Regions from separate parts of the Mesorhizobium sp. WSM3879 genome, predicted to be linked through region 2. Evidence: predicted binding sites of a transcription regulator. Region 2 holds the regulator's gene; each other region holds the start of a gene.

Region 1 (5,419 bases), on a different contig from region 2:
GTCGACGAGGCCGGTGTGGTGCTTGCCACGATAGCCGACCAGGCCGTCCTTGTCGCCGTCGAGATCGATAGAGAGCGCAATGCCGCCGCCGGAGATGTTGGGCGGCTCGGTCGCAACCAGCATCTCGGCGTGATGGAGGTCACGCAACTCATTCTCCGACAGCACGGCGTTGCCGGTGCGGAAGCGGATCTGCGACAGGCGCGAGCCGGCGCGCACGACGATCGGGAAGGTGCGCGGGCTGACCTCGAGGTAGAGCGGGCCATGATAGCCGGCGACGATCTTATCGAATTCATGGCCGCGGTCGGTCATGACACGCGTGAAAATGTCGAGCCGTCCGGTCGAGCTCTTCGGGTTGGCCGAAGCCGAGACTTCCGCCGGCAGCGCCAGGCTTTCCTGCAGCGGCACGATGTAGACGCAGCCCGTCTCCAGCACCGCACCCTCGGCGAGGTTGATCTCATGCAGCTTCAGCCGGTCCAGCTTGTCGGCCACCAGATGATCGGGACCGGGCAGGAAGGAAGCCCGCACGCGAAAGGCCTTGTCGCTAAGTCTGAGATCGAGGCTGGCCGGCTGGATCTGGTTGGTGTCGAGCGCGCGCGGCGACTTCAGCGCGCCCGACTGGAAGAGCGCCGCGATGTCCTGATCTGGAAGAATGCCTGTCTGCCGCAATGTCTGGCTCCGGGCGATGTCATTATCGTCGCAGTTTCCTGTCGCAAAACCGCAGGATACTTTTGCGGAAGCTGCCTGGTACAAACCTCTTAATCAAGCCGGCAATTGACGCAAGCGCGGTGCGGGTCTAAAGGGTCGTTATCCCGTGGTGATTTGGCCGGTCGGCTTGCAGCCACGTTAAACAAGTCGCTAAAGGACCGTCGGGCCGCAAGGCCGTATGGACCGGTTGCGACGTCGCGGCCGGTTTTTTTGTGTTTGGAAGTAGGGCAATGACCAAGACGCGTAACTGGAAACCTCAGACGGCACTCGTGCATGGCGGGACGCTGCGTTCCGGCTTCGGCGAGACCGCCGAAGCGATGTATCTCACCCAGGGCTATGTCTACGAGACGGCCCAGGCAGCGGAAGCCCGCTTCAAGGGGGAGGAACCCGGCTTCATCTATTCGCGCTACGCCAACCCGACCGTCGATATGTTCGAGAAGCGCATGTGCGCGCTGGAAGGCGCCGAAGACGCACGCGCCACCGCTTCCGGCATGGCCGCCGTGTCCGCCGCCCTGCTCTGCAGCGTCAAGGCCGGCGATCACATCGTTGCGGCGCGGGCGCTGTTCGGCTCCTGCCGCTGGGTGGTCGAGACGCTGGCGCCGCGCTATGGCATCGAGGCGACGCTGATCGACGGCACCGACATTGCCAATTGGGAAAAAGCGGTCAGGCCGAACACCAAGCTGTTCTTCCTGGAAAGCCCGACCAACCCGACGCTGGAAGTGGTCGATATCGCCGCTGTCGCCGCTTTAGCCAATTCGATCGGCGCGCGCGTGATCGTCGACAACGTCTTTGCCACGCCGCTGCAGCAGAAGCCGCTGCAGCTCGGCGCCCATATCGTGGTCTACTCGGCGACCAAGCATATCGACGGACAAGGCCGCTGCCTCGGCGGCGTCATCCTGTCGGACAAGAAGTGGATCGACGAGAACCTGCACGACTATTTCCGGCACACCGGCCCGAGCCTGTCCCCATTCAACGCATGGACGCTGCTGAAAGGCCTCGAGACGCTCCCGCTGCGCGTGCGCCAGCAGACCGAAAGCGCCGGCAAGATCGCGGACTTCCTGGCTGGCCGGCCGGAGATCGCCCGCGTCATCTATCCGGGCCGGGCCGACCATCCCCAGGCGGATATCGTCAGGAAGCAGATGTCGGGCGGCTCGACGCTGATCTGCCTTGACGTCAAGGGCGGCAAGCAGGCGGCCTTCGCCTTGCAGAACGCGCTCGACATCGTGCTGATCTCGAACAACCTCGGCGACGCAAAGAGCCTGATCACGCATCCGGCGACGACGACGCACAAAAACCTCACTGACGAGGCCCGCGCCGAGCTTGGCATCGGACCAGGCACGCTCAGGCTCTCCGTCGGGCTGGAGGATACCGACGACCTGCTCGCCGACATCGAACAGGCGCTCAAGGCGGCGAAGGAATGAACCGCCACGGCTGCAAAGAGCGCGCTTGAGCCGCAGCCGGCTCAAGCAATCTCTTCGAGTTCAGTCATCCCGTTGTTGCGGATTGTCATTGCGTTGCCACGCCATTCGACGGCTCCGCCAAGCCAGCCGCGCGCCCAGATGGCGGGAAGCATCGCGTCGCGCACGATCATCGCGGTGACGCTGCGCGGCGACAGATACCAGCCCTTGGACCAGGCGAGCATGCATTCGGGCACATAGGCGATCGCCAGCACGCAGAGCGCGGTCGTGGGCAGGCTGACACCGGCGCTTGCCGCCGCAATCAGCGCCATAAGCAGCGGCGCGACCACACCGGTCAGGATTTCCGGCGCGAAGAACAATGGGAAGGTGACGCGGCGCAGCCGCGCCCAGCGCGCCTGGCGCGACCAGATTTCGGCGAGCGTGCGCTGGCCGAGCGGTTGCTCGAAGGGCGCGGCTACGAGATTGACCCGAAGGCCAAGGCTGTTGACCAGCTTGGTCGCCGCCGCGTCCTCGGCGATCTCGGCGGCCAAAGCCTGGATGCCGCCATTTGCATCCAGCATCGGCTTGTTCCACAGCATGCTCTTGCCCTGGGCGAAGCCAAGGCCGAGCGCTTCGCCGGCATATTGCCAGCGCGCCTGCAGCGTGTTGAGGAAGGCGCATTCGACCTCGGCCCAGAAACCGTCCGGCCGCGAGCCGATCGGCGTCGAGCAGACGAGGCCGGTGTCCGGCCGCCAGGCCGCCATCAGATGCTGGACATAGTCCTTGGGCATCAGGACGTTGGAGTCGGCCAGGATCACCCAGTCGTGCCGCGCCGCCCGCCAGCCCTTGATGCAGTTGTTTAGCTTGGGATTGGCGCTGATCCTGTCATCGCCGACGAGGAGCCGCGCCGGAACATTCGGAAATCTCGCGATGGCGGCGTTGATCAGCTTGACCACGGGATCTTCGCCGTGCGCGACGCAGAAGATCAGTTCGTAGCGCGGCCAATCGAGCGAGAAGGCGCGGTCGAGCGTCTCCTGCGTGAACGGCTCCACACCGCGCGACGGCACGACGATCGAGACAGGCGGCTGTTTGCTGGAAGGCGGAGGAATGATCCGCCTGGGCTTCAGCCGCGACGATGCGAGCAGGATGCTGGCAAGGTTGCAAAAAAGAAGGGCCGAGGAGGCAAAGACGGCTGCGAGGGTCAGTTCCATCGAGATCTGGTCACTCCGGAAAGGCCGCCCGCGGCCGTTTCATCACTCGACAGAGCGCCCGAGTCGCCCGCACGGTTTGTGCACACCAACATTGTCATGTGTCACTTAAATGACATTGTTTGTCGGCAGGTGCGGTGGAAAAGCCGGCAGGCTGGCGACGCCGCGGAGGTAGAACCGCGAAGCGCGACAAAATGTTTCCTGCGGCACCGGAGTGGCTCATGTATCGCGCCGTGACGCGCAACATCGAAGTGCAGGTCAGGCCGTTCTATCTGGAGGACCGTTCCGATCCGTCCGAAAACCGCTATGTATGGGGCTACCAGGTGACGATCGACAACCGGTCGGACGAGTTCGTGCAGCTTCTGTCGCGCTACTGGCACATCACCGACGGGCGTGGCCGAGTCGAAGAGGTGCGCGGCGAGGGCGTGGTCGGCGACCAGCCGGAGCTCAACCCCGGCGACAGCTATCAGTACACGTCGGGATGCCCGCTCTCGACGCCATCCGGCATCATGGTCGGCCACTACACGATGCGCAACGGCCGCGGCGAAACGTTCGACGTCGCCATTCCGGCTTTCTCGCTCGATATGCCGGGGACGAAAAGGACGGTGAATTAAAGAACTCGAGTTCCCCGCCTCCGCAAAGCGGGGGCGAGGAACCGGAGCTTTCTCACTCCGCCGCAAACTCCGCCGGATCGAAGTCGTACTGCGTCGAGCAGAACTCGCAAGCGACATGGATGCCGCCGTCCTCGGTCGAGTCCTTGATCTCCTCGGCCGAGAAGCCTTCGAGAATGCCTCGGATTTTGTCGCGCGAGCAGGAGCACTGGTCGGCAACCGGCACACCGCGGAAGACGCGCACGCCGTGCTCGTGGAACAGGCGATAGAGCAGCCGCTCGGCGCCCACCGTCGGATCGATGAGCTCGGTCGGCTCGATGGTGCCGAGCAGCGCCAAGAGTTCCCGCCAGGAATTGTCGGCCGGTTCGTGCGTCACGTCTCGTGGATCGCCATCCCCGCCCGAAATGTCGGGCACGCGCATGCGTTCGGGCGCCTGCGGCAGGAACTGCGCCAGGATGCCGCCGGCGCGCCATTGCTCGCGAGCCCCGCCCGGGCCCGGGGTCACGAGCTTTGCAACCGACATCCTCAGATCGGTCGGGATCTGCTCCGACTGGCGGAAATAGATGCGCGCGGCTTCTTCCAGCGATGTGCCGTCGAGCTGGACGATGCCCTGATAGCGCTGCGTGTGCGCGCCCTGATCGATGGTCAGGGCCAGGACCCCGGTGCCGAGCAGCTTCTCCTGCGAGATCCCGCCCGAGGCAATCAGCGCCTGCAGCCGGTCGGCGTCGAAGCGCGCATAGGCGCGCAACGAATGCGGCGTGGTGAAGTCCGCCACCAGCATGTCGACCGGTCCGTCGGTGCGGGTCTGCAGGATGAACTTGCCCTCGAATTTCAGCGACGTGCCGAGCAGCACGGTGAGCACGCAGGCCTCCGCCAGCAGGCGCGCGACCGGCTCGGGATAATCGTGGCGGCTAAGAATGGCGTCGAGCATCGGCCCGAGCTGCACCGTGCGGCCGCGCACATCCAAGGGCGCTACTTCGTAAGGCACGACATGGTCGTCGCCGGCGAAGCCGAATTCGCCGAGTTTGGGTTGATGCTCAGCCAAGGAAAGCGTTTCCAGCATGACAAAACTCCGGGGCGCGTCCATCCCGCTTTCCAGGCGGCATGGGTCGAAGCGCGTTCGATTTCAGTGATGGCCCGCAAATAGGCATCACATATCCCCGGATCAAGTTGGCGCGGATCAAGTCGACCCCGGTCAAGCGCCCAGGCACCAGGCCAGCACCGCCTTCTGGGCGTGCAGCCGGTTCTCGGCCTCGTCGAAGACCACCGAATGCGGTCCGTCGATCACCTCGTCGGTGACCTCCTCGCCGCGATGCGCAGGCAGGCAGTGCATGAAAAGCGCGTCGGACTTCGCCCTGGCCATCAGCGCGGCGTTGACCTGGTAGGGCAGGAAGACGTTATGGCCGCGGGCGCGATGCTCCTGGCCCATCGACACCCAGCTGTCGGTGACGACGCAATCGGCCTGGTCGACGGCCTCTTCGGCCGAGCCGGCAAACCT
Region 2 (5,419 bases):
CGATCTCGGCGACCATCGCCAACGAATTCACCGAAGCCGACGGCGAGCTTTACACGTCCTCACTGGTGGCACTCGGACTGATCCTGTTCATCATCACCTTCATCATCCTCGCGCTCGCACGCTACATGCTGTTGCGCATCGATAGCCGCACGGGAGCCTGACCGATGTCGACAGCCGCATCGCTCCACCGAAGCCGCAAGCGCAAGAACGCCGTGATGATGGCGCTGTGCACCATAGCGGCGGGCATCGGCCTCGTCTGGCTGGCGCTGATCCTCGGCGCCCTTCTCTATAAGGGACTCTCGGGGCTCTCGCTTTCGGTGTTCACGCAAATGACACCGCCGCCCGGCGACGCCGGCGGCCTGCTCAACGCCATCTACGGCAGCATCGTGATGACCGTCATCGGCATCGTCGTCGGCACGCCGATCGGCGTGCTCGCCGGAACCTATATGGCCGAGTACGGGCGCTTCTCGCGCCTCACGACAGTGGTGCGCTTCATCAACGACATCCTGTTGTCGGCGCCGTCGATCATCGTCGGCCTGTTCGTCTACGAGCTGATGGTGCGGCCGATGGGTCATTTCTCGGCGATCGCCGGCGCGGTGGCGCTGTCGATCCTGGTGATCCCCGTTGTCGTGCGCACCACCGAGGACATGCTGAACCTTGTGCCCAACGCGCTGCGCGAGGCTGGCACCGCCATCGGCGCGCCGCGCTGGGTGGTGATCCGCTCGGTCGCCTATCGCGCCGCACTGTCCGGCATCGTCACGGGCATATTGCTGGCAATCGCCCGCATTTCGGGCGAGACGGCGCCGCTGCTCTTCACAGCGCTCAACAACCAGTTCTGGTCGAGCAATCTCAACGCGCCGATGGCCAGCCTGCCGGTGACCATCTTCCAGTTTGCGCTGAGCCCTTATGAGGAATGGCAGCAACTGGCCTGGACGGGCGCACTGATAATCACCCTGACGGTTCTCGGGCTGAGCATCTTCGCCCGCAGCCTTACCGGACGCAGAGAGGACAGATGAAACCGATGTTGTCCACCGACCTGAACGTAGCCGAGACGACCGCCGAGAAGGCCAAGATCGAAGTCAAGAACCTCAACTTCTACTATGGCCAGTCGAAGGCGCTGAAGGACATCAACCTGTCGCTGCCCGAGCGCAGCGTCACCGCCTTCATCGGACCTTCGGGCTGCGGAAAGTCGACGCTGCTGCGCGTGCTCAACCGCATCTACGAGCTCTACCCGAAGCAGAGCGCCGAAGGCCAGGTGCTGCTCGACGGCAAGAACATCCTCGACCCCTCGCAGGACCTCAACCTGCTCAGGACCAAGATCGGCATGGTGTTCCAGAAGCCGACGCCGTTCCCGATGTCGATCTACGAGAACATCGCCTTCGGCGTCAGGCTGTATGAGAAGATCAGCAAGGCCGAGATGGACAATCGCGTCGAACAGGCGCTGAAGCGCGCCGCGCTGTGGAACGAGGTCAAGGACAAGCTCAACGCCAGTGGCCAGAGCCTTTCGGGCGGCCAGCAGCAGCGGCTCTGCATCGCCCGCACCGTGGCGGTGAAGCCGGAGGTCATCCTGCTCGACGAGCCGGCATCGGCGCTCGATCCGCTCTCGACCGCCAAGATCGAGGAGCTGATCGACGAGCTGCAGGCCGACTACACGATCGTGATCGTCACCCACAACATGCAGCAGGCGGCGCGCGTGTCGCGGCAGACGGCGTTCATGTATCTCGGCGAGCTGATCGAATTCGACCGGACCGAGAAGATCTTCACCTCGCCCCGCGAGAAGCGCACGCAGGACTACATCACCGGCCGCTTCGGCTGAGTTCATACGAGGACATAACCATGGCCCATACGGTCGCTTCCTTCGACGAGGATCTGAGGCAGATCAGCCAGCTCATCCGCGACATGGGCGATCTTGCCGGCTCGATGGTCGGCGCGTCGACCAAGGCTCTGCTGAATTCCGACAACGCGCTGGCGCAGCGCGTGGTCTCCGACGATGCCATCATGGACGCGCGCCAGCGCGAGCTCGACGATCGCGCCATCACGCTGATTGCCAAACGCCAGCCGATGGCCGACGACCTGCGCAGCGTCGTTGGCGCCATCCGCATGGCCGGCGATCTCGAGCGCATCGGCGACCTTGCCAAGAACATCGCCAAGCGCGTCGGCTCGGTCGGCATCAGCGCCGCGCCGCGCGACCTTTCGCACTCCATCGACTCGATGGCGCAGCTGGTGCTGATCCAGGTCCAGGGCGTGATCGAGGAATACGCGACCGGCGACGCCACGGCGCTCGCCAAGCTCCGCAACGACGACGAGCGCATCGACGTCAAATACACCTCCGTCTTCCGCGAGCTCCTGACCTACATGATGGAGGATCCGCGCAACATCACGGCTTGCACGCATCTGTTGTTCTGCGCCAAGAATCTGGAGCGCATCGGCGATCACGTCACCAACATCGCCGAGAACGCCTACTATGTGCTGACCGGCACGCAATTGCCCGCGAATCGTCCTAAGCAGGACGAGACGGCGATGTCGGCGCCGGCGGCCTGACAGCGAAGGTGCCTGCTAAATGATCGCGCCACGCATCATGGTGGTGGAGGACGAGGAGCCGCTGGGGGTGCTGCTCCGCTACAACCTCGAATCCGAGGGCTATCAGGTCGAGGTGGTGACGCGCGGCGACGAGGCCGAGATCCGCCTGCAGGAGAATGTGCCCGACCTGCTGGTGCTCGACTGGATGGTGCCGGCGGTGTCCGGCATCGAGCTTTGCCGGCGCCTCAGGATGCGGCCCGAGACCGAACGCCTGCCGATCATCATGCTGACGGCGCGCGGCGAGGAAAGCGACAGGGTGCGCGGCCTCTCGACGGGCGCCGACGACTATCTGGTCAAGCCGTTCTCGACACCGGAGTTCATGGCCAGGGTCAAGGCGCTGCTGCGCCGCGCCAAGCCGGAGGTGCTGTCCAGCGTGCTCAAGGTCGGTGACATCGTCCTCGACCGCGAATCGCACCGCGTCTACCGCAAGAAGAGCGAGATCAGGCTCGGTCCGACCGAGTTCCGGCTGCTGGAATTCATGATGCGGCATCCCGGCCGGGTGTTCTCGCGCAGCCAGCTGCTCGACAATGTCTGGGGCGAGACGATCTATATCGACGAGCGCACCGTGGACGTGCATGTCGGACGCCTGCGCAAGGCGGTCAACAACGGCCGGATGCCCGATGTGATCCGCACCATTCGCGGGGCGGGCTATGCGATCAAGGAAGACTAGATCCTCGGCTCGATGTTCTGACGGGTTCGGCAATTCCGGGATCTGCGTTGGTGGGTAGCCGAGACGCCTGTGCTTCGTCATCCACGGGCGGAGGGAGCTCCGCTCCTGCTCCGCCCTGGAATGACGAAGCTGCGGGGGGCTTCACTAATCTCCGGCGTCTGCAGGATGCTCGGAAGCTAACGATCGCTCTCGAAGCTGCTCAGGCTACGTTCTTGCCCGCTCTTGCCTGCACGCCCGAGGCGAAAATCTCCTGGTCGACGAAGGTCAGCGCGCGCACGGCGCAGCCTTCGCGGATCAGCGGCAATTCGTTCGGCTCGGTATCGAAGGAGATCGAATTTGAATGCTGGCCGCCGGCGGTCTGGGCGATCGCCTCGCGCAGCGCCGGCTCGATCAGGTCGAAGGCGGCGGCGCTGACGCCGACCATGGCGACCGGCGCCGGGTCGATCAGCGCGAACAGGCTGCCAAGGCCGAAGCCCAGCGCCTCCCCGGCCCGGCGATAGGCCTCGCGCTCCGGGCCATCTGTCTCGCGCGCCTTGGCGGCGAGCGCCCGCATGTCGGCGTCGCCGACATCGATCGGCTCGGCGTCCTCGCTCATCTTCATGGCGCTGCGCCAGATGGCGTAGTTGCCGGCATAGGCCTCGACGCAGCCGCGGCGTCCGCAACGGCAGAGCGCGCCGCTCGGACGATGGATCATGTGGCCGAACTCGCCGCCGGACGAATGTGTGCCGGTGAACAGCTCGCCCTTCAGCACCAGGCCCATGCCGATGCCGTGCGAGAGCAGAATGGCGATGAAATTGTCGCGATAGCGGTGGGGATCGCGCCACTGCAGCGCCACAGCCATCATGTTGCAGTCGTTTTCCATGGTGGCCGGAATGCCGAATTCCTTTTCCAGGATGTCGGCGAAGGGAATGTCGGTCAGCGGCGTGATCGGCGACCACAGCATGGCGCGGGCATGGGAATCGGTGATGCCCTGGATGCCCATGGCGATGCGGGCGACGCTGCCGACGTCGAGGTCCGGATCGTCCAGCCGGCGCCGCACGATCGCCAAGCATTCGCCGATCAGCTCGTCGCGCGGCATGGTGAGCGTATCGAGGCGGCGCTGCTCCTCGGCGATGACCTGGCCCGCATAATCGATAACGGCGACCGAGAGGAAATTGAGCGACAGCACCACTGTCACCACCGCCGCCGCCTCCGGCTTGAGCGCGAGGCCCACCTGTGGCCGGCCGCGCTTCAGAGACGCGGTCTCGCTCGGCTTGCTCTCGGCCAGGATGCCTTCCTGGATCAGGTCGGAAGAGATCGCCGAAATGGTCGAATGGCTGAGCCCGGTGGTCGCGGCGATTTCCGTGCGCGACGGCTGGCCGGCCCGGCGCACGGCCGAGAGCACCATGGCGCGGTTGCGCCGGCGCAGGTCGTCGTGGCGGATTCCGACCGACATTTTGTCTCCTCCCAGTCAGCGCGGCCTCTCGATCATGCACAGGACTCGGCGACGCACCAGATTGGTTCAGTCCCGGACGCCGGCACCCGAACCGTCCTGGTTTTTTAAAATATTCGGTGGACGCGGTCTGCGCTTCCTCCGAACTGTTCCGCGATAGTGGCAGAAGCGGTCGGCACTGTCATTATTTATTGCGGGTCTCGAAAAAAAGTACGCGACACCTCAAAAACCGTCAGAATTGCAGTTGACAGCGCTTTAGCGTTCGATCAGTATTTTTTCGAGGCTCGAAAAAAAGCCTCTACATGGCCTTCGGGCCAGTCTGGGTCGCGCCGCGAGGGGCGCAGGGAGGATATCATGAAGAGATTCGCAGCCGCCATTCTGGCGGGCGTCGCCATGTCGTTGACGTTGGCGTCGGTCGCCGAGGCGAAGGACAAGGTGATCGGCGTTTCGTGGTCCAATTTCCAGGAAGAGCGCTGGAAGACCGACGAAGCGGCGATGAAGAAGGCGATCGAGGCCGCCGGCGACAAGTACATATCCGCCGACGCACAGTCCAATCCAGGCAAGCAGCTGACCGACGTCGAAAGCCTGATCTCGCAGGGCGCGAATGCGTTGATAATCCTGGCGCAGGACGCCTCGGCGATCGGACCGGCGGTGCAGAAGGCACTCGACGAAGGCATTCCGGTCGTCGGCTACGACCGCCTGATCGAGAACAAGGACGTGTTTTATCTGACCTTCGA
Region 3 (5,419 bases), on a different contig from region 2:
GCCGGCGACCATGTAGCGGGCGGCGTCGAACGTGTGGATCGCCATGTCGAGCAAAAGCACGTGGCGCATCTCCTCGCGAAAGCCGCCGAAGTGCGGCGCGACGAAGAAGTCGGCATGGATGCTGGTCGGCTTGCCGATGGCGCCGGAGGCCAGGAACCGCCGGATCCGCCTGACATTGGCGACATAGCGCCGGTTCTGAACCACGGCATGGACCCGCCCCGCGCGGCGCGCCGCTTCGATGATGGCGCGCGCATTTTCTGGGCTGTCGGCAAGCGGCTTTTCGGTGAGCAGATGGCAGTTATGGGCAAAGGCCGAAAGCGCGACCTCGCGCCGCGCAGCAGGAACCACGACATCGAACACGGCATCGGGCCGGGTCTGATCGAGAACGGCATCGAGGCTGGTGCCGATGACGGCACTGGGGAGCTCGTACTCGCGCGCCCTCGCCTGCGCCCGCTCGGCATCGAGATCGACAAGGCCGGCAATGGCAAGCCCGTCGATCTGCCTCGCGGCATCGAGCCAGTGCCTGCTCATGGCTCCGCACCCGACCAGGACGACCTTCATCATCCAGCGCTCCTCCTCCGCTCGGCCCCTCCAGGCCGAGTATCACGGCATTTGCGGCTTCACCGATTTCCGTAAACGTTTACGAGAACACACCCGATGGCGTAGAATGTCAATCACCTGCTCGCGAAAATCGACATGCACTGCTTGGCCTGAAGGACGGCCGGTGCTAGCGAAGTCAGGGGGAGAACCTGCCTTGGCGTCCAGCATCCACGATCTCGCGCGTCACCTGAACATTTCGATCGGCACCGTGTCGCGCGCGCTGAACGGCCGCGCCGACGTCAATGCGGAGACGCGCCAGCGCGTGCTGGAGGCTGCCAGGAAGCTGAACTATTCGCCCAACCAGTCGGGCCGCAGCCTGCGCCAGGGCGCCACCCGCTCGATCGCCTTCATGCTGCAACCGCATCCCGGCGACCAGCAATATGGCGAGCCGTTCTTCATTCCATTCCTGACCGGCCTGCAGGCGCGGCTCGCCGAGCATGACCTGGATCTGATGGTCGTCATGGGCGAGCCCGGCCAATATCAGCAGGAGAGGCTGCGCCGCGTGGTTGAGACGCGCCGGGCCGACGCGGTCGTGTTGGCCAATACACGGCGGGAAGACGATCGGATCGACTATCTGAGCAAGGCCGGCTTTCCCTTCGCCACGCTTGGCCGAAGTCAATCCGGCGGCGACACCTATCCTTCGCTCGATATCGATTTCGAGAGGGCGGGTGATGAAGCCGTCGACCGGCTGGTCGCGCGCGGCCACCGCCGCATAGCTGCCATCCGCCCTTCGCTTGATCTCAACTTCGGCTACCTGTTCCTCGACGGCTACCGCAAGGCTCTGAAGCGGCACGGCATCGAAGTCGACCCCGGCCTGATCGCCGACGGCTTCATCAACGAGACCGGCGGCTACCAGGTGACGCCGCGTATCATGCTCTCCAAGGACCGGCCGACAGCCATCATCTTCAACAATGACGCGATGGCGCTCGGCGGCTGCAAGGCACTGGCCGAGATGGGCATCAGGCCCGGCCACGATATCGCGGTGATCGTCATCGTCGACACGCCGCTCTGCCGCTATTTCTCGCCGACGCTGACCGCCTTCCGTCCGGCGCTGGAGCCGATGGGCCGGCGGCTGGCCGAGATGCTGCTGGCGTCACTCCCGGCCCATGCCGGTCCGGAGGGGCCACGCACAATCCGCGAAGTCTGGCCGCTGGAGCTCGTCGCGCGCGAGAGCGATTGAGCACCCTCTCCTTCTCCCCTTGCGGGAGAAGGTGTCGCCGAAGGCGACGGATGAGGGGTGCTCCAGGGAAAGCCAACGTCTCGCTCCGCTGGAACACCCCTCATCCGTCTCGGCGCTGCGCGCCGATCCACCTTCTCCCACATGGGGAGAAGGAAGGAGCCCCACTCCTGTCACGCAAGTATCATGTTCGCGTCCTAGACCCGATGTCTTGCCATTCCGGCTCTGCTCGTCACATGGGGGACATCATGAAGCACCTCAACCGAACCGTCGCGCTTGGCGCGGCACTCGCCCTGTTCACCGTCCTCAGCCCTGCGCTCGCCGAGGGTGTTGGCTATGTCAACAAAGGGCTAGTCGGCGTTGGCCGCATCCCCGCCAGCCAGAAGGACAAGCTCGGCGAGACCTTTGGTTCGGGCTCCGGCATGGCGATCGACGCCGAGAGCTGGGCGCGTGACGGCGCCGGCTACAAAGGCTCGCTCTGGCTGCTGCCGGACCGCGGCTACAACGTCGCCGGCACCACCGACTACCGGCCCCGCTTGAACACCATTGCAATCGAGCTGACCCCGACCGCTCCGGGCGCGGCGCCCGCCGCCGGCCAGGAACAGTCGGGCGTCAAGACAACGCTCGCCGACACCATGCTTCTGACCGACGACAAGGGCGCCGACGCCACCGGCCTCGACCCGCTCAACGGCGTGCGCCCCGCTGCCGGCGACATGCCGATCCTGCCGCAGGCCGACAACGGCAAGCTTTCGCTCGACGACGAGGCGATCGTGCGCCTGCCCGACGGCACCATGTTCATTTCCGACGAATATGGCCCCAACATCTATCGCTTTTCGGCCGACGGCCGCCTGATCTCGGCGACGCAGCCGCCGGCGGCCCTGGTGCCGATGCGCCATGGCAAGCCGAACTTCGCTTCCGACAATCCTGGCCCGGGTGCCGCCGAGCCGGATCCCAAGGATCCCGAGACCGGCCGCCAGAACAATCAGGGCCTCGAAGGCATGTCGATGACGCCGGACGGCAAGTTCCTGATCGTCGTGCTGCAGTCGGCGCCGCGCCAGGATGGCGGCGATTCCGGCTCGACCCGCCGGCATGCCCGCGCGCTGGTCTATGACGGCTCCGACCTTGCCCACCTCAAGCTGGCGCACGAATATGTCGTGCCGCTGCCGGTGTTCAAGGACGCCAAGGGCAAGACCAAGGTGGCCGCGCAGAGCGAGATCGTGGCGCTGTCCGACAAGAGCTTTTTGATGCTGGCACGCGACAGCGGCAACGGCCAGGGGCTGAAGGACGCCGAGTCGGTCTACCGCAAGATCGAGATCGTCGACCTGTCCGCGGCCACCGATATCGCCAACGGCCCATTCGACGCCGCCGACAAGCCGGTTGCGCCGAAAGGCGTGCTCGATCCGTCGGTGACGCCGGCCAAGCTCACCTCGTTCATCGACATCAACGACAAGGGCGAACTCGGCCGTTTCGGCCTGCACAACGGCGCGCCGAACGACAGGAACAACCTCTCGGAGAAGTGGGAGGCGATGTCGCTGGTGAGCGTGCTGGACCCGAAGCTGCCCGACGACTATTTCCTGTTCGTCGCGAACGACAACGACTTTCTGACCCAGGACGGCTTCCAGGTCGGCGCCCCGTACAAGGCCGAGGATGGCGCCGATGTCGACACCACCTTCCTGGTCTATCAGGTTACCCTGCCCGGCCTGTCGGGGAACAGTCTCGCCGCAAACTAGTTGCGAAGGCATCTGGCCCAGCCCCAACGGATGCAGAAGCATCAGGCTGCGATACCATCGCGGGCCTGATGCATCTTCGGTGCCCGCCATGGACGACAACAAGCCCGCTCGCCGGGGACCGGCGACCTGACAAGCGGCCCCATCTCCGAAGACCCTCCGGCCGCAGGCGAGCCGCTGGACACCGGGTTCGGCGTGCCGCGCCGGCGCGCCAATCTCGTCGAGACACCGAAAGGGTGAACTATCGCGCGTATCTGGCGCCGAACCCGAGCGCCACCAGCGAGAAGATGGTGATCATGCCGGCGAAGGCCAGGCTTGCCACCGTCGCGCTCGTCCAACCCGACAGCACGCCGATGCCGATGACCGGCAGCGCATTGCCGCAGAAGCAGCAGATGAAGAAGGCCGAGACCACTTCGGCGCGTCGGTCGCCCGGCGCGATCTGGTTCACCACCTGCAGGCCACCGCGATAGCCGAGTGCCGCCGCCACGCCGCAAAAGCCTGTGGCAACGATCATCATCGTCATGGAGGCGAAGGCCTGCGCCGCGACGATCAGCGCCACGGTCGGGACCATCAGAACTAGCGCGGCGAGCATCGTGAAGCGACTGGACAGGCGCGCTGTCGCCAGGATCGCCGCCGCTGCCACGATCGACAGTTCGAAGAACAGCCCGCCGGCCTCGGCGTGGTTGGTCGCATGGAGCTGCTGTGCCAGAATGCTTGGCGCGAGCGCGGCGTAGAAACCGACCAGCGCCATGGCGCCGAAGCCGGTCACCGCCGGCGCCACGAATTGCGCGCGGATTTTGTCGGGGACCGAAAGCCGCGGCTGCATTGAGACGTCGGAGAGTCGTCCGGGCCTGGAGACTGTTTCCTGAGTGCGCCAGATCAGCAGCGTGATCAGCGCAAGCAGGACCAGATAAACGGCAAATGTCAGCCTGAGCGGCCAAGGCGCGTATTGGGCGAGCAATCCCGACATCAGTGCGCCGGCCCCGAGACCGACGAAATTGGTGCTGGTAGCGATGACAGCCGCGCGTGACTTGTCCTCCCCTTCGATCAGCTCAGCGAGCCAAGCGGTGCCGGTTCCCGCGCCGATCCCGATGCCGAGCCCGCTGAGGATACGGGCGATGTCGAGCCACATCAGGTTTTCAGCCAAGAGGAAAAACAGCGCGCTGACCACGGCCACGCCCATCGCCGCCATGGCTGCCGGACGGCGACCGATGACATCCGACAATCGGCCGAAAAACAGAAGTGCGGCCAAATTGCCGACCACATAGACGGCATAGACCAATGTCAGGGTGATCTGCGAGAACCCGAAGGCTTGTTTATAGATGACATAGAGTGGCGTCAGAGCCGTGCTGCCGGCAAACAGTGCAGCTATCATAGCGGCAACCGCGGCTCTTGCGACACCGCCGCCAAGTTCGTTGTCGCGCTTCATGGTTTGAGTGTAGCCGGCCATCGCGACCTCCGCTTGGTTGCAAGCCCAACGTCCGCGCAATTGCGGCTGTTCCGAATGCCGAACGCTCTCCTGACAGTTATGGCAGTATGGTCTCGCGCGAAATCCTCCCGTAACGTTCGTTAAACGAGGAGGGAAGAACCATGGGCAAGGGCCGGGTCGAAGCCTTCACCGATGGCGTTGTCGCTATCATCATCACGATCATGGTGCTGGAGCTTAAAGTGCCGCATGGCGAGGACCTTGCCGCGCTGGCGCCGCTTTGGCCGATCTTCTTCTGCTACGTCTTGTCCTTCATCAATGTCGGCATTTACTGGAACAATCTGCACAACATGTTCCATACCGTGCAGCGTGTCGACGGCCGGGTGCTGTGGGCCAACCTCAACCTCCTGTTCTGGCTGTCGCTGATGCCGGTGACGACCGCCTTCATGGGCGAGAACCACTTCGCCCCGGTGCCGGTCGCCGTCTACG
Region 4 (5,419 bases), on a different contig from region 2:
TGAAGCTCTTGCCGTCGAGCTTCTCGGCGATCTGCGCAGCCTCCGACTTGCGCTCGAGGTTGCGGGCTTCGAGCTGGGCGCGCTGGCCCTCGAACTTCTTCTTGTTGGCTTCGTTGGCGCGCAGCGCCTTGCCCTGCGGCAGCAGGAAGTTGCGGGCGAACCCATCCTTGACCTTGACGGTTTCGCCCATCTGGCCGAGGCGGGAAATGCGCTCGAGGAGAATGACTTCCATGGTTTCGTTCCTTTGGTTGGCGCCATCGCGGATGACGGCGGATTCTTTGGGAACAGGTCAGGAAGCAAATGGCGTCTTCGCCGGTGTCGCTGTCCTGCCTGTTTTGGCAGTTAGAGGTTTATGGCCTCAACTCGGGATTTGAGCCTGCCCATCGCGGCGCCCGTCGCCGTGGGCCGAAGCGGGCGGCAAGCCGCCCGCATCAATAGCTTAGCGAACCACGTAGGGCAGCAGGCCGAGGAAGCGGGCGCGCTTGATCGCCTTGGCGAGCTCACGCTGCTTCTTCTGGCTGACGGCGGTGATGCGCGATGGCACGATCTTGCCGCGCTCGGAAATGTAGCGCTGCAGCAGACGCACGTCCTTGTAGTCGATCTTCGGAGCGTTGGCGCCGGAGAACGGGCAGGTCTTGCGGCGGCGATGGAACGGGCGCCGGGTCGGGATCTGGTTGATGTCGACCATTATTCTGCACCCCCTTCAACGTTTTCGCGCGGACGGCGCGGACCACGGTCGCCGCCATCACGGTCGCCGAACGAACGCGGGCCACGGTCGCCGCGGTCGCGATCGCCGAACGAACGCGGGCCACGGTCGCCACGGTCGCGGTCGCCGAAGCCGCCGCGCTCGGAGCGCTCTTCGCGCTTCTGCATCATCGCCGAGGGGCCTTCCTCATGCGCCTCGACCTTGATGGTGAGGAAGCGCAGCACGTCTTCCGACAGGCCCATCTGGCGCTCCATTTCGTTGAGCGCGGCCGGCGGGCAGTTGATGTCCATCAGCGTGTAGTAAGCCTTCCGGTTCTTCTTGACCCGGTAGGTGAGGGACTTCAGTCCCCAGTTCTCGATCCGGCCGACCGATCCGCCATTGGCGGCGATGACGCCCTTGTACTGTTCGACAAGCGCATCAACCTGCTGCTGCGACAGGTCCTGCCGGGCAAGAAACACATGTTCGTAAAGAGCCATTATGTTTTTCTGCCTTTCTTCGTTTCTCTCACCGGCCCTCGCGGCTAAGCCTCTGCAACTTGTCTGACCCGGTCGCAAAGGCGCGCGGGGAAGAAAGGAGCATCACGAGACGGTCGAGAGCGGAGACACGGGAGGCCCAAAGCGCTTCTGGCTTCATGACGTGGCCCTCCAAGGCCACGGCCCTCCGTTCAGCCCCCAGCAAGGACCGGCAGATTGCCGGCGTCTATACAGCAATTCGTGAGGAAGGCAAGGGCGGGAGAGAGGGCCGGCGGCTCCGCAGTGTCGCAGGCCTGGCGGCGCTTGTGGGAATTGGCTGACCCGCCGGCCGCAGGTCGGCCATTTCGTCGGAAGGCGATCCACTCAGCTCATATGCGCGACGAGCGGGACTACCGTCTCGGGGAAGAAGTCGGGCGCGACCCGGCGCTTGCCGAACATCATGTCGTACTGGATCAGCCGGAAATCGTTGATCTTCGGATCGATCTTCTTCTGCCGCGCCCAGTCGGGCGTCGCCTCGCCGGAGGGCGACAGCAAAAGGTTGCGGTCAACCACCCGGTAGTGCTCGCGCAGCGCGCCGAGGAAGCCGGTGTAATAAGGGTGGGTGATCCCGGCCGTGGTAAGGATATGATAGGGCAGGAAGGCGGGGCTCACCGAGCCCAGATTCTCGACCGGACCGGAGCGGTTCGACCAGATGATCAGCGGCGTGTCGTGATGCTCGAGCGCTGCCTCGGGCGTCGGCTCCTTGCGCGGCGCGACATTGTCCTTGAGGAAGCCGGTCTCGACATAGACCGGGCCGAGCGGCGGCAGGTGGTCGCCGAAGAAGGCGATGATGGTCGGCCGCTCGCGCTTCTTCGCCCAGTCGATCAGGCGCTGCAGGCCGCGATCGGCGTCGGCCGAGCCTTCGGCATAGGAGAGCAGCGATTCCCGCGCCCAGGTGCTGATCGGCGCGTCGACGCTATGGGTCGGATTGTAATAGCGGTAGGGCTCGTAGGGCCCGTGGTTCTGCAGGCTGACCGCGAACAGGAATACCGGCTCTTCGCTGGCATCGGCCTCGCGCATGATCTCGTCGGTCATCGCCGCGTCGGAGGCCAGCGGCCCGCGCTTTTCCATCGGCGGCAGCGTCTCTTCCGAGCGGAAGTCGCTGAAGCCGAAATCGGCGTAGACGGCGCCCCGGTTCCAGAACCAGTTGGTGCCCGGGTGGATGGCGCGCGCCCTATAGCCTTCGCTCTTCAGGAAAGTCGCCAGCGACGGCGTCGGCGTGCGCACATATTGCTGATAGGGAATCGAGCCCGCCGGCAGGAAGGCGTTGGAGAAGCCGGTCAGCGCCTCGAACTCGATATTGGCGGTCATGCCGCCGAATTCCGGCGAGAACATCGAGCCCGAGCGCAGCGCGCGCACCGTCGGGATCGGATCGGGCTTGATGCTGACGCCGGGAAGCTCCGTCGGATCCCAGAAGGATTCGCTCATCACCACGATGATATCGGGCTTCTGGTCGGGCACCGAGGCGGCAACCCCGGGACGCGCGATCGCATCCATCGTCTTCTCGGAATAGCCGGGCGGGGCCGAGACATGCGCCATCGGCACGTTGAGCGCGAAGGCGAGCGCGAAGCCGTTGGAGGCATAGTTCTCCTTCTGGTCCCACATGATCGGGATGATCTGCAGCCTGTCGCGCGTCCACGAGAAGGTGGCGTAGTCCATGATCGAGACGAAGAAGGCGAGCAGCGGCACGGCAAGCGTCAAGCGCGCCAGCCGTCCCTTGCGGCTGAGGATCGGCACACGCCGGCGCCAGAGCCGCCAGCCATAGACGAGCAGCGCGAGGCTGGCGACGATCGCCGCCGCAAGCAGCACTGCCGTCCAGGGGCGCTCGCGCACCAGAAGCGGCATCAGCGCCATGATCTGGCGGGCATAGAGGAAATCGGTCGGGTAGAGCGGATCGCCAAGATAGTGCGATTTCTGGTGACCGACAAAGGCCAATGCCAATGTCACCGGCGCGACGATCATCAGGCTTTGATGGCTGCGGCCGAGTATGGCGTCGAGCCCGATCAGCACCAGCGAAAAAACGATGATGGTGGTCCAGCCGGGCTTGAAGGGCTGCAGGAAGAAGTCGACGGTGCCGAAGAAGTCGCCGCGCACGATCCATTCGATGGCGAAGACCAGAAGGGCGGAGGCAAGCAGCGTCGCCAGGCCGTAGCGGACAATCGGCCATCTGCGCCCCGGCAGATAGCCGGTGGACGGATCGTCTTCCAAAAATTGCGGCGCGGGTTTGGCCGCGCCTTTCCTGATCCTAGCCACTTTGCTTCCCCGGCCCATGTCACGCGTCTTCCACTCGCGTCACGCCACTGTCATCGAAATGTCACACAAAGCTAGCGCCTGTGGCGGAAATAAGAAGAGCCAGCAAACGATTCGTGAGCGGTTTTCATCAGGTGTGATCGCCAAAAAGCCTTTCAGAACAGGGAACTCGGCCGTTGTCCCGGCTGGAACAGTCGCTGAACTGGCGCTTGCGGGCTTGACTTGGCCGTCCGCCTTGCGCCAGAGGCAGGGAAAAACCAGCTGCTGGAGACGCTAACATGGCCGTCGCATTCACCTTTCCGGGACAGGGCAGCCAGGCCGTCGACATGGGCAAGGACCTCGCCGATGCCTTTCCCGAAGCGCGCCATGTCTTCGAGGAAGTCGATGAGGCGCTCGGCGAGAAACTGTCGAAGCTGATCTGGGAGGGGCCGGAAGAAACTCTGACGCTGACGGCCAATGCCCAGCCGGCGCTCATGGCGGTGTCGCTGGCGGCCGTAAGGGCGCTGGAATCCCGCGGTTTTTCGTTGAAGGACAAGGTGGCTTATGTCGCCGGCCATTCGCTTGGCGAATATTCGGCGCTTGCCGCAGCCGGCTTCGTTTCGGTGGCCGATGCCGCGCGGCTGTTGCGCACCCGCGGCAACGCCATGCAGGCGGCGGTGCCGGCGGGCGAGGGCGCCATGGCCGCCATCATCGGGCTGGAGCAGGCCGATGTCGAAGCCGCCTGCGCCGAAGCGGCACAAGGCTCGGTCTGTCAGATCGCCAACGACAATGGCGGTGGCCAACTGGTGATTTCCGGCGCCAAGGCGGCCGTCGAACTGGCGGCGAAGCTGTGCACCGAACGGGGTGCCAAGCGGGCGCTGATGCTGCAGGTCTCGGCACCTTTTCACTCGGCATTGATGACGCCAGCCGCCGATATCATGCGCGAGGCGCTGGGCGGAGTCGCGAAAAGCGCGCCGGTGGTTCCCATCGTCTCAAATGTTTCGGTCACGCCGACCAGCGACCCGGATGAGATTGCCCGCCGCTTGGTCGAGCAGGTCGTCGCCCGCGTGCGCTGGCGCGAGACGGTGGAATGGTTCGGCGCCAAAGGTGTCGCGACGCTCTACGAGGTTGGCGCCGGCAAGGTGCTGTCGGGCTTGGCGCGACGCATCAACCGCGATATCGCGACCGGCGCCATCGGCACGGCCGCGGACGTCGAGGCGGCGCTGGCAACTTTAGGATAAACGGGAAACTCTTGCTGGCAGGTGCGGCATTCCTACTTCCATCCGTCTTTCTCCCGAAGTCGAGCATCGCCTCGACGATCTCGTGGCGATGACTGATCGAAGCAAAGCCGAATACCTGCGTGACTTCGTTGAACGTGGACTCGAAGATCTCGAGGACTATTACTGGGCTGCGGAAGTGCTGGAGCGGATCCAGGCTTGGTGAAGAATCGGTCGTGAGCGCCGAGAACTTCTGATATGGCCTGGACAACATGACAAATGCGGAACGAGGGTCGCTCGCGGGGCGTCCGGAAGAATGAGGTTGAAGCAATGTTCGAACTGACCGGCCGTAAGGCGCTCGTCACCGGTGCATCGGGAGGCATCGGCGAGGCGATCGCCAGGGTGCTGCACAGCCAGGGCGCGATCGTCGGCCTGCACGGCACCCGCGTCGAGAAGCTGGAAACGCTGGCCGGCGAGCTCGGCGACCGCGTAAAGCTCTTCCCGGCGGATCTGACCAACCGCGACGCGGTCAAGGCGCTCGGCCAGAAGGCGGAGGCCGATCTCGAAGGCGTCGACATCCTGGTCAACAATGCCGGCATCACCAAGGACGGCCTGTTCGTGCGCATGTCGGACGCCGACTGGGATTCCGTGCTCGAGGTGAACCTGACCGCCGTGTTCCGTCTCACTCGTGAACTCACCCATCCGATGATGCGCCGCCGCCATGGCCGCATCATCAACATCACCTCGGTGGTCGG

What was found. Region 2 encodes PhoB, which activates phosphate uptake and scavenging genes when phosphate is short. Its sites were predicted from a motif close to TGTCATNNANCTGTCAT; they were not measured.
Region 1: a site for PhoB is predicted at 3,412-3,428, ahead of CK218_RS24685 (ceramide glucosyltransferase). Genes of this name have one in related genera too.
Region 3: a site for PhoB is predicted at 1,949-1,965, ahead of CK218_RS22905 (esterase-like activity of phytase family protein). Genes of this name have one in related genera too.
Region 4: a site for PhoB is predicted at 3,520-3,536, ahead of CK218_RS25240 (LTA synthase family protein). Genes of this name have one in related genera too.

The regions. Positions count from the first base shown of each region.
Region 1 covers NZ_NSFZ01000013.1:114,282-119,700, forward strand. The annotation lists gene CK218_RS24675 (2'-deoxycytidine 5'-triphosphate deaminase) at 1-666, opposite strand, end outside; SAM riboswitch at 802-879, shown strand; gene CK218_RS24680 (O-succinylhomoserine sulfhydrylase) at 936-2,126, shown strand; gene CK218_RS24685 (ceramide glucosyltransferase) at 2,168-3,313, opposite strand; gene apaG (Co2+/Mg2+ efflux protein ApaG) at 3,532-3,924, shown strand; gene CK218_RS24695 (Hsp33 family molecular chaperone) at 3,977-5,008, opposite strand; gene argF (ornithine carbamoyltransferase) at 5,117-5,419, opposite strand, start outside.
Region 2 covers NZ_NSFZ01000007.1:150,353-155,771, forward strand. The annotation lists gene pstC (phosphate ABC transporter permease subunit PstC) at 1-161, shown strand, start outside; gene pstA (phosphate ABC transporter permease PstA) at 165-1,016, shown strand; gene pstB (phosphate ABC transporter ATP-binding protein PstB) at 1,013-1,816, shown strand; gene phoU (phosphate signaling complex protein PhoU) at 1,837-2,541, shown strand; gene phoB (phosphate regulon transcriptional regulator PhoB) at 2,561-3,250, shown strand; gene CK218_RS17650 (ROK family transcriptional regulator) at 3,450-4,685, opposite strand; gene xylF (D-xylose ABC transporter substrate-binding protein) at 5,037-5,419, shown strand, end outside.
Region 3 covers NZ_NSFZ01000011.1:105,755-111,173, reverse strand. The annotation lists gene CK218_RS22915 (Gfo/Idh/MocA family oxidoreductase) at 1-564, opposite strand, end outside; gene CK218_RS22910 (LacI family DNA-binding transcriptional regulator) at 755-1,780, shown strand; gene CK218_RS22905 (esterase-like activity of phytase family protein) at 2,026-3,507, shown strand; gene CK218_RS22900 (MFS transporter) at 3,746-4,954, opposite strand; gene CK218_RS22895 (TMEM175 family protein) at 5,095-5,419, shown strand, end outside.
Region 4 covers NZ_NSFZ01000014.1:69,146-74,564, reverse strand. The annotation lists gene rplI (50S ribosomal protein L9) at 1-232, opposite strand, end outside; gene rpsR (30S ribosomal protein S18) at 440-688, opposite strand; gene rpsF (30S ribosomal protein S6) at 688-1,182, opposite strand; gene CK218_RS25240 (LTA synthase family protein) at 1,543-3,489, opposite strand; gene fabD (ACP S-malonyltransferase) at 3,747-4,688, shown strand; gene CK218_RS31495 (hypothetical protein) at 4,771-4,890, shown strand; gene fabG (3-oxoacyl-[acyl-carrier-protein] reductase) at 4,995-5,419, shown strand, end outside.